DNA from 4 places in the Sporosarcina sp. NCCP-2331 genome. Region 3 is predicted to be linked to each of the others. Evidence: riboswitches for the same ligand, from Rfam matches in the RefSeq annotation. Region 3 holds a riboswitch; each other region holds the start of a gene.

Region 1 (4,102 bases), on a different contig from region 3:
TTTCTTGAATACATCTCTTGCTGCCGGCAAAGTCGCAGTGGATAATGCGGCACTCGCCGGGCAAAATATGCCGCTTGTGCTGGCGGAAAGTGTCTCTGTCATCACTGGAGAATTCTGGCCGCTCGTTGCTCCGATTGTCGGAGCACTCGGCGCATTCATCGCAGGCAGCAATACATTCAGTAATATGATGTTTTCTCTGTTCCAGTTTGGTACAGCCGGCAATATAGGGCTCGATACAGCACAGGCGGGTATTGTTGTAGCTATGCAGGCTGTCGGCGGCGCAGCCGGAAATATGATCTGTGTGCATAACGTGGTTGCCGCTTCTGCAACGGTAGGACTGATCGGCAAAGAAGGATTGCTGATCCGACGTGTGCTATTCCCGCTCAGTTACTATTTATTGACCGCTGGTTTTTTTGGAATGGCATATATCCATGGCTTCCTGAATATCTGGCTGATCATTGCGATCGCCATCGCGGCGGCGTACATTTTCAAAATGGCGACAGATAAACAAACATTATCCGGAGAAACATTACGTCAGCCATCATAATAGCAATTAATAATAAAAGAGCCCATAACGGCTCTTTTTGTTTTGCATTTATCGTTCTTAATAATGAATACTCTCCACCTTCATGCATATACGGCACTCTCTATGCGATAAAGTTTCCTTATATTCATGAGTACATTCCGTTTGCAGTCGGTGCAGTTGTTCTTCTAAATGACGCAGACCGTGGCGTTGTACAGCTATATGACGGACTAACTGTTTTACTGCAGACAATTGTTCCACTCCTCATCAAAGATAAATTTCTGCACCGGCTTTTTTAAATTCCTCCGCTTTCTCCTGCATTCCCTGTTCAATCGCCAGCTTCTCTTCCAAACTGTTTTCATCTGCATATTTACGTATGTCATGTGAAATACGCATGCTGCAGAATTTCGGTCCGCACATCGAACAGAAGTGAGCGACTTTCGCACCTTCAGCCGGCAGCGTTTCATCATGATATTCCATTGCACGTTCAGGATCCAAACTCAAATTAAATTGATCTCTCCAACGGAACTCAAAGCGCGCTTTTGACAGTGCATTATCGCGTTTTTGCGCATTCGGATGACCTTTTGCCAAGTCTGCAGCGTGTGCGGCAATCTTATACGTGATGACACCCTCCCGAACATCGTCTTTATTCGGCAGTCCGAGATGTTCTTTCGGCGTCACATAACACAGCATCGCCGTTCCGAACCAACCGATCATCGCCGCGCCGATTGCGGACGTGATATGATCATAAGCCGGCGCGATGTCTGTTGTCAGTGGACCTAATGTATAGAAAGGGGCTTCCTGACAGATTTCCATTTGCTTATCGACATTCTCCTTAATCAAATGCATCGGTACATGACCCGGTCCTTCAACCATTACCTGCACATCATGCTCCCAGGCAATCTTCGTCAATTTACCCAGCGTTTCAAGCTCCGCGAATTGTGCCTCGTCATTGGCGTCCGCAATCGATCCGGGACGCAAGCCGTCTCCAAGTGAAAAAGCAACATCATATTGTTTCATAATTTCACAGATTTCCTCAAAATGTGTGTAAAGAAAACTTTCTTCATGATGCAGCATGCACCATTGCGCCATGATTGAACCGCCGCGCGAGACGATACCTGTCACGCGATTCACTGTCATTGGTATATAACGAAGCAGCACTCCTGCGTGAATTGTGAAATAGCTGACACCCTGCTCTGCCTGTTCAATCAATGTATCGCGGAATACTTCCCATGATAGATCTTCGACTTTGCCATTCACCTTTTCGAGTGCCTGATATAAAGGAACCGTTCCAACCGGCACAGGTGAATTGCGGATGATCCACTCGCGAGTTGTATGGATATTCTTTCCCGTCGATAAATCCATGATATTGTCTGCACCCCAGCGAGTTGCCCACGTCATCTTCTCCACTTCCTCTGCTATCGAGGAGGATACCGCTGAATTTCCGATATTTGCATTGATCTTTACGTGGAAGCGGCTGCCAATAATCATCGGTTCCGCTTCAGGATGATTAATGTTGGACGGAATGATCGCCCGGCCCCTTGCCACCTCATCGCGCACAAGCTCCGGCTCTACGCCTTCACGAATCGCTATAAACTCCATCTCCGGGGTGATCATTCCTTTTCTTGCGTAATGCATCTGCGTAACATTCTGACCTTTTTTCGCTCTCAAGGGCTTACGCTTCAGCAATGGAAACTGTGCATCATTCTTCATTTGTTCCAATGAACGAAACCCGTTATCCTGAGGCTGCACTTGCCGCCCTTCGTATTCTTCCGTATCTCCGCGTTCCTCAATCCAATTTTTCTTAATGGCTGGAAGTCCCTTTTGAATATCGGCCTTATAGCCTGCTTCTGTGTACTTTCCGCTCGTATCATAGACGCGAAACGGTTCATTTGGAAACTCCCCTTGATCCGTCACGGTAGGCGATAATTGAATTTCCCGCATCGGTACGCGCAAGTCCTCCCGGCTGCCTTGGATATAAACTTTGCTGCTGGCCGGAAAACAGCTGTGAATGTGAATCTCTTCTGTCGTTTGTTTCATTTTGTCATCGTCTCCTTTTTGAGGGCAGACCATGACTCCATCCGAGTAAAGGGAATCAGCGACAAAAAAGACCAGATCCGTAAAAGGACCTGGTCTTCAAAAACGCATAAATAAACACGCTGATTGAAAAATGAAAACTTCCCTACGCTGGTACGAGCCAGATCAGGTCCAAAGAGTTCGGAATGCATACAGTCATTCCATCTCAGTCCAGTCACGCCGGACACCCCTAGTTATGATTATTGAATTGTCGAACAACTACAGTGTAGCACAGTCTTTTTCTTTGTCAATAAGAGGAGCCGAGCGTATTTTGCTCTAAACGAATCAAATGTTCTTTCCATTGCGGGCCGTCCCGATAACCGGACAGGCTTCCGTCTTTTGCGATGACCCGATGGCAGGGAGTCATCAGCAAAAGCGGGTTTTTTCCAATTGCGGATGCGACTGCACGGACAGCGGCAGGACGTCCGATCTGTTCTGCTATCTCTGAGTAGGTAACCGTTTTCGCATAGGGAATCGCACGCAGCGCTTTCCATACAGTCAGTTGAAATGGCGTGCCGATACAGTCAATCGGCGAATCAAATTGTTGTGCTTCGCCAGATAAATACTTCTTTATTTCAACAGCACTTGCAGCTAATCTGTCAGTATCTTCTCTCATTTCCACCACGCCTGTCTGTTTAAACAGCCATTCCTTCATTCGCTCTTCGCTGTCCTCTGCAAGTCCGATATAACAGACTCCCTTTTCATTTGCAGCCAGTGTCACACAGCCGTCTTCTACTTCAAAACGCGTCCAATAAACCATCCCGCTCACTGCCTTCCGTTCAACCAAATAATTTCAATCCCACAGCACCTATGATAATCAATGATAAAAAGAATAATCTTTTCACACTTGCGGATTCCTTGAATATCAAAATTCCGGCAAGCACAGCACCGGCTGCACCAAGCCCGGTCCACACCGCGTAGGCCGTACTCATCTGTATTTCACGCATCGCCAGCGAGAGAAATATAAAACCAAAACCAAAAACACCGACGATCAGCAGCAGCCGTTTCACTGTGCGTTTCTGTAAATAATAATTAATGCACATAACGCCAAAAATCTCACCGAGACTGGCGATTGCCAAGTAAAACCAAGCCATCGTCAGCTGCCTCCTTCCGCTTCATCCGTCGTCAATTTAATACCGACAACGCCGATCACAATGAGCCCGATGAATGACAGCGTAATCCAAGTGAAGCCTGCATGAAAGACGAGGATATCGACTAATAAAATAGCCGCAGCACCCGATCCTGTAAATACAGCATACACTGTCCCTGAAGGCAGTTTTTCACATGCCTTGATGATAAAATAAAAACTAAAAATAATCGCTGCACCGGTTCCTGTCCATTGCAGTGCAGTCTCGGAGTAGCGTAAGCCAACGACCCAGAAGATCTCTACTACCGCAGCCAGCGCTACATAGCTCCAAGCCAAAATAAACTTCCCCTTTCATTTGCTGTATATTATCTATCAGTATAGCAAAAGTTTGAGGTGAACGAGAAAACACTGCCGCT
Region 2 (4,102 bases), on a different contig from region 3:
TTATGTTCATCTTCGCTATTCTGTTTTTTGGAATCATGCAGGATGCCGGCGTTTTCGATCCGCTAATCAATACAATGATCTTTATTTCGCGAGGAAATGTTATTGCAGTTTCAATGGCAACTGTTGTGATCGCAGCAATCGCGCAGCTGGACGGTTCAGGCGCCTCAACGTTCTTGATTACGATTCCGGCATTGCTCCCACTTTATAAACGTTTGAAAATGAGTCCCTATTTACTTCTGCTGCTCGTGGGTACATCCGCAAGTATTGTCAATATGGTGCCATGGGGCGGTCCGCTTGGCCGTGCGGCAGCTGTACTGGGTGTCGATGTAACGGAGCTCTGGCGCCCGCTGATTAAAATTCAGGTCATCGGTCTATTGCTGTTAGTCGCGGTTGCTTTTGTCCTAGGTATGCGCGAAAACCGCCGAATCGCGAAACGCCTCGCCAATGGAGCAGAAGAGGATTTCACAGAAGACGATGTCGAGGAGGAATCCCTACAAACTGTTAATTCTCTGCAGCGTCCGAAAATGCTGTGGCTGAACGTCATTATTGCCGTAACAGTCATCGGACTGCTCGTCTGGGGGAAAGTTCCCGCCGGCTTTATCTTCATGATAGGTTTCAGTATTGCACTGCCTTTGAACTACCGGTCTGTAACTGAGCAGATGGAGCGGATCAAAGCACATGCGCCGAATGCCTTGCTGATGGCTGCAATCATCTTGGCTGCCGGATCATTCTTAGGTATCTTGAACGGCGCCAACATGCTGGATTCCATCGCTACTGATCTAGTAAAAATTCTACCGGCATTCATCGTGCCCTATTTACACATCATCATCGGATTCTTCGGCGTTCCATTCGATTTATTGTTGAGTACCGATGCTTATTATTTCGCTTTATTGCCAATCGTGGAACAAGTTGTTTCCGGATTTGGTGTCCCTTCGATTTCCGCTGCTTATGCGCTGATCGTCGGAAACATCATCGGAACATTCGTCAGCCCGTTCTCTCCGGCCCTTTGGCTTGCACTTGGGCTGGCGGGTCTTGAGATGGGGAAACATATTCGTTACTCATTCCTGATTATGTGGGGATTCAGCATTGTTTTGTTCCTCATCACGATGGCTCTTGGTGTAATTACATTTTAAGAGAGTCGGCTAAACACAGAATATTACCATTATGCTATACTTACTAGACACATATATATAAAGATCACTAGGGGCGCCGATTGGCTGAGAGGAATTTATTCCGACCCTTTGAACCTGATTCGGTTAACACCGGCGGAGGGAAGTGGCGTTTTCTAAACGGCCTCTGACTCCCAGGGGTCTTTTTCTATGAAGTTATGTAAAAGGGAGCTGTATTCATTGGAATTAAAAGATCAGGTCGTATTAGTAACAGGAGCAAGCAGAGGTTTGGGCGCGGCCACCGTGAAAGCATTCGGCGCAGCGGGAGCCAAAGTTGTAGTGAACTATTTCCAAAGTGAAGAGAAAGCTCAGAAGGTCGTCAATGAAATCGGTGCAGACCGCGCGATCGCACTGAAAGCGGATGTACGGAATCCAGAGGAACTGCAGTCGCTCGCCGAAGAGGCAAAGGCGCATTTCGGAAAGCCGATTACAACAGTTGTCAACAATGCATTGATCGACTTTTCATTCAACGGAGATGACCGTGAAAAGCTCGATACAATCGACTGGCAGGATTACTTGAAGCAGCTCGAAGGCTCTGTCGGCGCAACATTACATACGCTTCAGGCGGTCAGGGACGGAATGAATGAGCAGAAATTCGGACGCATCATCAACATCGGAACAAATCTCGTACAAAACCCGGTAGTTCCCTATCACGATTACAACACAAGCAAAGCAGCACTCCTCGGTATGACACGAAGTATGGCAAAAGAACTCGGACCGGACGGCATCACGGTCAACATGGTATCCGGCGGGTTATTATTGAAAACAGACGCAAGCGCCGCCACGCCGGATGCGGTTTTCGACATCATTAAAGCCAGCACACCGATCGACCGCGTTGTGACTCCCGAAGAAGTGGCGGACGTCGTAGTATTCTTCGCTTCCCCCGCAAGCCGTGCGATCACAGGACAGAACCTTGTGGTCGATGGAGGATTGGTGATGGATTAAAAGTAAAAGTATTACCCGGCTGTTCCGGAAGAGTCATGATCGTCTGGCTCTTCCAGGACAGCCTTTTTCATTGGCGGAATTTTTGGAGTGACTTTTTGGCAATGGTGCGGTGGTCGGCCTGTTTGGCGCGTTCGGACGGCGGTTTGGAGCGGCGCAAAGGCGTAAATGTGCGGCAGTCACTGTTTTTGGCGCGCTTCAGGAGCGTTTTGGTGCGGCAAACGGCTTTTTTGGTGCGGTTGGTTATGCTGCGTGCAAGGCAAATATCTAATTTCCTCAGCACACACGATGCGTAAATAAAACTGCCGTCATTTTAACCCGAATAGTTCAGCGATGCTCATGGACACCCTTCAAACGCTCATGGATCCGGCCGCGTGATCATAGCAATGCGCCAAGCGCTCATAGCGCCCCCGCACGTGATCATATTCCCCTGCCAAGTGATCATGAAGCCTCCGCAAATGCTCATAGCACGCAATTTCCCTGCCAAAACGGCACAGCTCTCCTTCAAATATCAACATAAGCTAGAAATGAAGGAGGTGCATACTTTTATGGCATCCAGAAAATTCAGACCTTGCAGCGGCTGTGACTCTCCCTCTGTTTCCCGGCCAGAAAAGAAATGTTACGAAGAACGGCATTTGGTCCATATCATCACCGATTTCCTGATGGGCACGCCTGTAATACTCACACTGATTGATTCAAAAGATACGAAACGAACCGGCTATTATTTAGATTTCAACCGCAGCACACGAACCGTTCATTTCCAGCCCGCCGGAGATACCACTGTTAATGAAATCCCGTTGTCCGAAATTTGTACGATGAAATATCGGACCTGACCCTCGTGATGAATACAGGAAAAGACAGCAGAGCATCAGACTGCCCTGCTGTCTTTTTTCACATCATTTCATCAAAATACTCCACCGTTTTCATCGGTCCGCCAGACTTCCGCAAGTTCCATGTATTTTCCATAAATATTTCCGCCAGCTTTTCATACTTCCCGCCGTATTTATCCGCCCACTCCAGCGTCACAACACTTTCATACAGATCAGACATCCGTTTCATCCAATTTTTCGCTTCGAACGTCTGCAGTGCCTGATCATAACCTGCAAATGCCGTGAGTCCTTCTTGCTGATCAGCGAGCTCTGCCGCCAGCACCTGCTTCCATTCATTGTCGGCAAGCGTCGTAATACGGGATTTCATTTCTTCAATAAATAATTCATGCACGTTATATTTCGAAACTAAACGAATCAGCTCCAGCGCCAGAATATTCGCCGTGCCTTCCCATACCGTCAATACCTGTGCATCCCGCAACAGACGCGGTGTCACAAAGTCTTCGATATAACCATTGCCTCCATGCATCTCAATCGCTTCATGCGAAAAATGAATCGACTGCTCAGCCGTTTCTTTCTTAATCAGCGCAATGAAAAGCCGGTTCAGCACCTGTTCGCGCTCACTCGCCTTGCCATTCGTGACATTCTCATACAGCTTAATAAAATCAAATACCGTTACCGTTTCTGCATGCAGTTTCGCACGGAGCCTGCCAAGCGAATCGCGCACCATCGGATAATCCGTCAATCGCCGTCCGAATGCGTTTCTGCGGCTGGCATATGCATTGGACTCAAGTAAAGCTCTGCGCATGATGCCCAGTGAAGCGACGGCATTGCAAATACGCGACAGATTCAGTGCTTCGAGCATATAAGCAAGCCCTCTTGCCGGATCTCCCACGACGTACGCGACAGCTCCCTCAAACTCCACCTCGCCCGAAGGCACTGCGCGCACGCCAAGCTTATCTTTCAGACGGCGTACACGAAGATGGTTCAGCTCCCCGTCTTCATTGCGCCACGGAACCGCGAACAACGTCAGACCCCTCGATCCTTCCGGGGCACCTTCCATCCTCGCCAGCACCATTGCCACGCCCGCCATCCCCGCATTCGAAGCAAAATATTTTTCTCCGTACAGACGATATCCGCCGTCTTCTTCCACCGCGCGCACAA
Region 3 (4,102 bases):
CTGCGTAGGCAATGCTTCAAGCAGGCAGTGCAGGCAGGGCTGATCTTCTGCAATACCAATTGGAAATGTCAGGCCGTAACTGCCGACGCAGGCTCCCATGAAGAAGGGGAGTCCCAGCTTCAGACAGGCATCATTTGCGAGGAGGCGCGTTTCGATATTGTCGGTTCCGTCGAGCACATAATCATGTCCTTCGAATAATTCCAGTACATTCTGAGGCGTGACATCCGCTACGATCCCGGTAATTTTGACGTCGCTGTTGATCGCGCGCAACCGTCTTTCCGCTGCCGCTGCTTTCGGCAATTGGGCAATCACATCTTCTTCGGAGTATAGTTGCTGGCGGTGCAGATTGGTCCACTCCAAAATGTCGCGATCGACAATCGTTACTTCACCGACCCCTGCGCGCACGAGCATCTCGGCCCCCGAAGAACCAAGCGCCCCTGCACCTAGGATGAATACTTTCGCTGCCCGGATCCGTTCCTGTCCTTCTTTGCCGATCGGTGCGAACAGCTCCTGCCGTGAATATTTTCCGCTCAATTCGGCACAAGCCCTTCCATCGGACTGCTGGCGACTCCGTAATCCCTGACCGGCATGCGTCCCGCTCTGTAGCCGAGACGTCCCGCTTCAATCGCCAATTTCATTGCCAGCGCCATCTTCACAGGATCCGCCGCTTCGGAAACGGCCGTATTCAATAACACACCGTCCGCTCCAAGCTCCATCGCGTAAGCTGCATCTTTAGGAGAACCGATTCCCGCATCGACAATGACCGGCACATTAGACTGTTCAATAATCAGAGAAAGATTCAACGGATTCAGGATTCCATGACCTGAGCCAATTGGCGCGGCGCCCGGCATGATGGCATGTACACCGAGCTCGCAAAGCTTTCTTGCCAGCACCACATCGTCAGACGTATACGGAAGAACAATGAATCCTTCTTCAAGCAGCATTTCCGACGCACGCAGTGTTTCGACAGGATCCGGCAGCAGAGAGCGGCTGCAGCCGATGATTTCCACTTTCACCATATCGCACAGCCCCGATGCTTTTGCGAGCTTTGCGATATGCACTGCTTCTTCCGCTGTGCTTGCCCCCGCTGTATTCGGCAGCAGGGTATAACGGTCCAAATCCAATTGCTCCAGGAAATTCGGCTGTGACGCTTCAAAAATATTCATCCGGCGCACGGCGAACGTCAGAATATCAGCTTCCGACACCGCGACTGCCTGTTTCTGTGTCTCAAATGAAGGGTATTTACCTGTTCCCAATAATAAACGTGAAGAAAACTTCTTATCTGCGATTTGTAACATACTCATCCGCCTCCTACAAAATGTATAATTTCAATTTGGTCTCTGTCCATGATTGGTGCGCCATAATGATCCTTCTGCAAAATCTCTTTGTTCTTCTCGACGATTAAAATTCGGTCGCTAAGCTTCAAATATTCTAATAACTGCTGCACCGTTTCTACTTCAGGAACCACCGAATACGACTTGCCGTTTAAATCAATCGTTTTATCCAATGATGATCTCTCCCTTTCTATAAATCCCTTGCATGTACATACATTTTCACTGTGTCCACCGCATCCGGATTGCTGAGAGGAGACAGGATTGCCGCGCCGCAGACCCCATGTTCTCTAAGAAATGGCAGATGTACCGGCTGAATTCCACCGATTGCATAAACGGGGACAGAACATGATGCAGCTATTTCAAAAAGCTCATCCGTACCCCGCGGAGTCAGTCCTTTTTTCGAAGCTGTCGGATAAATATGACCGTACAGCAGCCAATTCGCTCCTGCTGCCTGCGCTTTGCACGCCTCCTCCAATGAATGGACGGAACACCCGAATTTCAATGAAGGGAAAGCGGCCCGCACATCATTCGCTGACATGCCGAAACCCGTCAGCTGGCAGGAGATGGACAGCGATTCCGCGAGGCTGGGACGCGCATGCATAATTAATTTATCCGGCGGGAATCCGCTGGCGGTGAGGCGGAAAATCAGTTTTTCCAGCTGTTCATCCGACTTAGACTTCTCCCGCAGAATGAATGCATTGATATAAGGTTCTGTCTGCCGCAGCTTGAGCAGCAATTCGTCAACAGAATGACGATCATCCGTAATCCCGATTAATTTCATTGCCGTTCGCCTCCAAATGAAAAAACCACTTCCCGAATCGGAAAGTGGTTGGATGTGTCAGCATGCATGAGAATACGCCAAAACACTTGCCACTTCCCTCCGCAGGTACAAACCTGTTCAGGTGATAAGGGTTTCAGAGCCGCACTCTTTTCTCAGTCCTTGTAAAGGATTCCCCTAATGGTCAAAAGATTATGATTTTCACTAACAGCATAGCACTTACCAGATTGAAAGAAAAGAGGTATGCCGATTTTCCGACTGCTAAACGAGTAATAAAGAGTCTAGGTCGATGATTTCCAGGGTTTTGGAACTGGCCTGGTGAATCCATCCTTGTTCTTCGAATGCACTTAATTTCCGGCTGATCGTTTCAGGAGTCGTACCAAGATGGGATGCAAGATCTTTTCGGCTCATCGGCAGTTCGACGGTCAATTGCTGCTGTTCTTCAGACAGATCCGCTAAATACAATGCAAGGCGGGTTTCAGCTGATTCCATGGCGATTCGGGCGGCCCGCTGTTCTGTATCTGCGAGGCGGGAAGAGAATTCCGTCAGCATCTTTAATGAAATAGCGGGGTGTGTCTGCAGGAGCTGCTGCATTTCATCCCGCTGGATAATGCATAATTCAACGCCTTCCAATGTCTCCGCATAGGCGTCATGCGGTTTCGCATCGAACAAAGACAGTTCCCCTGTGAAATCCCCGGGTTCTAGAATGCGGACAAGCTGTTCCTTGCCGTTTTCTGACAGACGGTAGACCTTAATTCGCCCTTTATGCAAAATATACAAGCCTTCAGACCGGTCGCCGCTATGGTAAATCGTTTCTCCGCGCGGGTAGTTCACGCTGTGGGCAAGTTCGACAATTTGGTCCATCTGTTGCTCATCCAAATGATTGAAGAGAGGGACGAGCGCAACGCAGGAATGATGATGTTCTTTCGCGCCCAGTTCACAATGTGATTCTTGGTTCATTCGGTATCACCTCACTTTTATTCTGTTTCATTGGTTTGTCGCTAGTATAGCGTATTAACCGGATCGCGTTCAAGATGACGAGAAGTACACTCACTTCATGGACGAGCATGCCGGAAGAGAGGAACACCTTGCCGAGCAGTACACCGAGCAACAGGAGGAATACGGTGCCGACCGCAAAGAAGGTATTCTGCTTCATGTTCCGTACAGTGGTTTTCGCTAAAGCATAAGCATGGGAGAACTGATCGAGCCGGTCTGCCATCAAGACGATATCTGCCGTCTCCATCGAAATATCTGTGCCGCCTTCCCCCATGGCGAGTCCGATGTCCGCTGTAGCGATAGCGGGGGCATCATTGATTCCGTCGCCTGCCATTGCGACATGGTGACCCTGTTCTTTCAAACGCTGGACCGCTGCTACCTTATCTTCGGGTAATAGTTCGGCATATACAGCGTCAAGGCCAAGTTGCTCGCCGACTAGCTGTGCTGTGTGTCGGTTGTCGCCTGTCAGCATGATCATTTGGCTGATTCCATTTTTCCGCAACTTAGCCAGCGCTTCGGCAGCTTCTGGACGTATTTGATCAGCAATCGAGATAATTCCTGCTATTTCCCGGGAAATACTAACAAAGATCGCCGTATTTCCTGCTTTTTCGCGTTTAAGTGCATATTCTTCCACGTCAAAAGGAATGGATATGCCTTGTGCTTCCATTAATTTGCGATTGCCGGCAGCCAAACGCTTTCCTTCTATTGTAGACAATATTCCGTTGCCCCTGACCACTTCTGCATCCTCTGGTTGATTTACCAAACGAATGGCACGTTTCTTTGCTTCCTTAACGATCGTCTGACCTAAATGGTGTTCGGAAATCATTTCCGCTTCGGCCGTCAGACGCAATAACTCCTTATTCTCTATACCCCATCCGCACACATCGGTTACTTCGGGACGTCCCTTTGTCAATGTGCCGGTTTTATCGAAGACAACTGTATCGATTTTCGCCAGCTGTTCCATCACTTCGCCGCCTTTGACCAATACTCCGTT
Region 4 (4,102 bases), on a different contig from region 3:
AAAATGGCACCATTACATTGAGAGGCGATGAAACGGCCTCTGAAACTATTTTAGAAATTGAAGACACAGGAATCGGCATGGACCCGGAAGAAATTGAACAGATATGGGACCGCTTCTATAAGGCGATCATGTCCAGGACTTCCACTCCGTATGGTGAATTCGGGCTTGGTCTGTCAATTGTTAAACAGCTAGTTATTCTCCATGGAGGCACCATTGAAGTGCATAGCGAAAAAGGTCAGGGAACGAAATTTTCCATCCGTCTGCCAAAATGAAAAGCCGCTCAATAAGCGGCTTTTTCCTGTTTAATTACATGTCATAAAACGCCAATAATTATCCCCTGGCACGCCGGATAAATATGCCAGCCCATCACTTTCTGAGCGATGAATCGTCTGCCAGTCCGCATCGTCAAGCGACAGATAGATTTCATGATGAGGCGCATTGTTATGATAGCCCACCAAGTCAATATTTCCATCGCAGTCCAGATGGCCTTTCACCTCATAGTGAATCGGCGGTGAAGCAGTGAGCGGATTTCCTACATCATGGTTAATCTCAAAATTGATTTCTTTCGGCTCACCTTCAAGACGCTTAATTACAATTCCGTCCACTGATGCATGACCGTGGCGTTTATACCGCTTTAAATAGTTCAGCCCAATCGACGGACCGACTGATTTCGTGAATTGAAGCGGGCTTTCTTTGCCGTCAAACTGCCCTTCCATGTTCACCCGCGTCCGAAAACTCTTTCCTTCCGGGTCGAAATCACGGTCATCTCCAGTAAAATAAGGCAACGGCGAAAGCAGATTCGGATTTTTCAGGATATCTTCCTTCAGAAATGTGGTATAACGGAATTTCCATTGGTCCAACTGCTTTACCTTTTTCCGCTTTGCGACCGGCTGCAGTAATTGATCGCGGCGTTTCACGTGTACAGTAAACGTATAGACTTCCTTCGTCGGTTCGCTCTCCGGATTATTCGGTGTAACAGCGTCAAATACTTTCGCCGCAATCGACTTGCTGACATTCATTCGATGATTACTGTCAATCAACGGGCGTGTACCTGAAATGCTGTAGGTAACGGACTCAGATAAAGAGCATTCCCGGTCAATGAAGCGATTGTCTTCTACCGTCTGCAAATACTTGCCATTTCGGTAAATATCGAACTTCTTCACTCCTTTGATCCATTCCCAGGACAGTGCGATTTGTGAAGCGGCGGCAATAGTCGTGATGACGATCCGCTGCAAAGGATGCTCGCCTTCCATAGTCGGCGTCAGCGCGGAGGTCTGCATCACAATGACGTCCCTGACCTGATTATCCTCTACACGCTCAACTGTGTATTGAAACGGATGTCTCGGATCTAATTCTCCGTCTGTAAATTCCGCAGCTGTTCCTTCATATACTTGCTGCTCGTTTTTATAGACACGGTAATATCCTCCTGCATCACTCCAAGAAAAGGTCAGTTCATCTAACGAATGGGTCATACTTTGAATTTCAAATAAAGGTTTCATTTATCATCTGCTCCTTTTTATCTATTATGCATAAATCTTCTGTTTCACTTCAGACAATTATACATCTTCCGACTTAGTTGCCATGCCGTTTTTCTTGTGCTCAACCGATCATTTTATATTATTTATCCTTCACATTCCTGTCTGGTTTTATCCTTTATAAAATTTTATGATACAATTAATGTATCTGAATCATATTCACCACTAGGGGTGCTTTAATTTTTACGAGCTGAGATGCTGTCTGGCAAACCCTTGGAACCTGTTCTAGTACTTGCTAGCGGAGGGAAGTGGGTAGTTTTCATACCCTGCCCATCTTTGTATGGGTTTTTTGTATATATACCTTTATTGAGAGGAAGGGAAACATGAAGCTAATTCAACATCTTAGAAAAGAACAGCCGCTCGTTCATTGCATCACGAACTTTGTAGTGGCAAACTTTCAAGCAAATGGACTGCTCGCAATCGGTGCATCGCCTGTAATGGCGGATGCAATAGAAGAAGCTGAAGATATCGCAAAAATTGCTTCCTGCAGTATTTTGAATATCGGCACGCTGAAGCAGCAAACTGTCGATGCCATGATCCTCGCCGGCAACAGTGCAAGAACAGCCGGAAATCCTGTCGTGCTTGATCCTGTCGGTGCTGGAGCTACAGCGTTTCGAAAAGCAAGCGTTCTCAAAGTGCTGGCTGCAGTTGATGTCACCCTCATCCGCTGCAATGCCGGCGAACTCGCAGCCATAGCCGATGTCCCATGGAAAGCGAAAGGCGTAGATGCGGGAGAAGGCAGCGCAGATATAGAAGCAATCGCGAAAAAGGTTGCCATCGGCCACAGTTGTTTAGTTGCTGTGTCAGGTCAAACAGATATCGTTACGGACGGTCATCGTTCATTGTTTATTGAAGGCGGACATCCTTCTATGACTGAGATCACTGGAACAGGCTGTCTGCTAAGCTCAGTAGTTGGTGCTTTCCTGGCAGTAGGAAGCGAATCGCCGCTGGAAGCAGCTGCTGATGCGCTTTCATTTTATAAACGGGCAGGCGAAGTTTCAGCCGGTATTTCAGCAGGACCCGGCGATTTCGCAGTAAATTTCTTAAACACATTACATACACTGGATCGGGACCATAACACGTTTTTAGTGTAACTAGGAGTAAGGGGGTTTTTTCATTGACGGTAAATGTAGCATTGACTATTGCGGGATCAGACAGCGGAGGCGGCGCCGGTATCCAGGCAGATTTGAAAACATTTCAAGAACTTGGTGTGTTCGGCACTTCTGTTCTGACGGCTGTAACTGCACAAAACACTCATGGCGTTCACGGTGTCTATCCTGTGCCGACGGACGGCGTCACAGCCCAGATACGTGCTGTCTTGGATGATTTTGATGTAAAAGCATGTAAAACAGGGATGCTGTTTTCAGCTGAAATTATCATTGCTGTTGCTGCTGTATTGAAGGAATATCCACCTTTCCCTCTTATAATCGATCCTGTTATGATCGCAAAAGGCGGTCATTCGTTATTGCAGCAAGAAGCAATCCAAGCAATGAAAGATCATCTAATACCGATGGCTGCAATCATCACACCCAATATTCCAGAAGCAGAAGTATTCACGAAAATGAAAATTGTCAGCGATGAAGACATTCAGCATGCTGCACAGAAAATCATTAGTATGGGGGCACATGCGGTCATTTTAAAAGGCGGTCATCGCTGCGACGTACTCGAAGCAAAGGATTACTACCTTGATTGTGAAGGACAATCTTTTACAATGACGACTCCTTGGGTACAGACGAAAGACACCCACGGGACCGGCTGTACATTTGCGGCAGCCTTAGCCGGATTTATCGCAAAGGGCTATTCTATGACTGATGCAGTTGCAGAAGCAAAACAATTTATCCAGGCTGCTATTGAACACGGCTTACGCCTGGGTTCTGGTCATGGACCGACAAATCACTGGGCTTACGGTCAGCTGAAAAAGGGGATGCACTAAATGCGCAGGGCAGACGTGCGGACAGCGATGGGTCTGTATTTTATTATGGGTACCCCGAATGTACACAATCAGGAGCCACTGGCTGTTTTAGAGGCTGCCCTCCGCGGCGGGATTACTTGCTTCCAGCTGCGTGAAAAGGGAGAAAATGCGTTGCAGGGAGATGCGCTGCTTGGATTTGCAAAAAAGTGTCAGGCATTGTGCCGGCTTTACCGCGTTCCTTTCATTATCAATGATGACGTCAATCTTGCGTTAGCCCTTAATGTTGACGGTGTCCATGTAGGGCAGGACGATGAACAGGCGGCTCTTGTGCGCAAGCGCATCGGTCCTGATAAATGGCTCGGCGTCTCTGCCCACAATCTGGATGAAATGAAGCTTGCTGAAGCAATCGGAGCTGACTATGTTGGAATCGGCCCGGTTTATCCGACTGCGACGAAATTAGATGCTTCCGTTGTTGTAGGCCCCGAATTGATTGGAGAAATGCGCAGTGCTTTTCCTGACATGCCGATTGTAGGAATCGGCGGCATTTCCTTGGCTAACCTCATCCCCGCCTTGCATGCCGGCGCAGACGGCGTGGCGGTCATCTCAGCCATCGCTTCCGCTGAAAACCCTCAGGAAGCAGCAAAGTCTTTTTCTA

The links. A riboswitch is a leader RNA that binds a small molecule or an ion and turns the genes downstream of it on or off. The one in region 3 is predicted to bind thiamine pyrophosphate.
Region 1: it holds a riboswitch for thiamine pyrophosphate, as region 3 does, so the genes downstream of both, thiC (phosphomethylpyrimidine synthase ThiC) here and NCCP2331_RS02845 (thiamine phosphate synthase) in region 3, are expected to answer to the same signal.
Region 2: it holds a riboswitch for thiamine pyrophosphate, as region 3 does, so the genes downstream of both, NCCP2331_RS11230 (3-oxoacyl-ACP reductase) here and NCCP2331_RS02845 (thiamine phosphate synthase) in region 3, are expected to answer to the same signal.
Region 4: it holds a riboswitch for thiamine pyrophosphate, as region 3 does, so the genes downstream of both, thiM (hydroxyethylthiazole kinase) here and NCCP2331_RS02845 (thiamine phosphate synthase) in region 3, are expected to answer to the same signal.

Annotation. Positions count from the first base shown of each region.
Region 1 covers NZ_BRCD01000009.1:106,246-110,347, reverse strand. The annotation lists gene NCCP2331_RS07340 (L-lactate permease) at 1-547, shown strand, start outside; gene thiC (phosphomethylpyrimidine synthase ThiC) at 791-2,563, opposite strand; TPP riboswitch at 2,686-2,801, opposite strand; gene NCCP2331_RS07330 (methylated-DNA--[protein]-cysteine S-methyltransferase) at 2,847-3,386, opposite strand; gene NCCP2331_RS07325 (DMT family transporter) at 3,379-3,693, opposite strand; gene NCCP2331_RS07320 (DMT family transporter) at 3,696-4,022, opposite strand.
Region 2 covers NZ_BRCD01000017.1:71,369-75,470, forward strand. The annotation lists gene NCCP2331_RS11225 (CitMHS family transporter) at 1-1,133, shown strand, start outside; TPP riboswitch at 1,193-1,291, shown strand; gene NCCP2331_RS11230 (3-oxoacyl-ACP reductase) at 1,350-2,114, shown strand; gene NCCP2331_RS11235 (hypothetical protein) at 2,660-2,944, shown strand; gene NCCP2331_RS11240 (acyl-CoA dehydrogenase family protein) at 3,003-4,102, opposite strand, start outside.
Region 3 covers NZ_BRCD01000003.1:95,108-99,209, forward strand. The annotation lists gene NCCP2331_RS02830 (ThiF family adenylyltransferase) at 1-534, opposite strand, end outside; gene NCCP2331_RS02835 (thiazole synthase) at 531-1,304, opposite strand; gene thiS (sulfur carrier protein ThiS) at 1,301-1,507, opposite strand; gene NCCP2331_RS02845 (thiamine phosphate synthase) at 1,525-2,115, opposite strand; TPP riboswitch at 2,193-2,301, opposite strand; gene NCCP2331_RS02850 (Crp/Fnr family transcriptional regulator) at 2,374-3,072, opposite strand; gene NCCP2331_RS02855 (heavy metal translocating P-type ATPase) at 3,050-4,102, opposite strand, start outside.
Region 4 covers NZ_BRCD01000020.1:71,320-75,421, forward strand. The annotation lists gene NCCP2331_RS12465 (sensor histidine kinase) at 1-272, shown strand, start outside; gene NCCP2331_RS12470 (DUF3238 domain-containing protein) at 303-1,499, opposite strand; TPP riboswitch at 1,693-1,799, shown strand; gene thiM (hydroxyethylthiazole kinase) at 1,859-2,629, shown strand; gene thiD (bifunctional hydroxymethylpyrimidine kinase/phosphomethylpyrimidine kinase) at 2,653-3,468, shown strand; gene thiE (thiamine phosphate synthase) at 3,469-4,102, shown strand, end outside.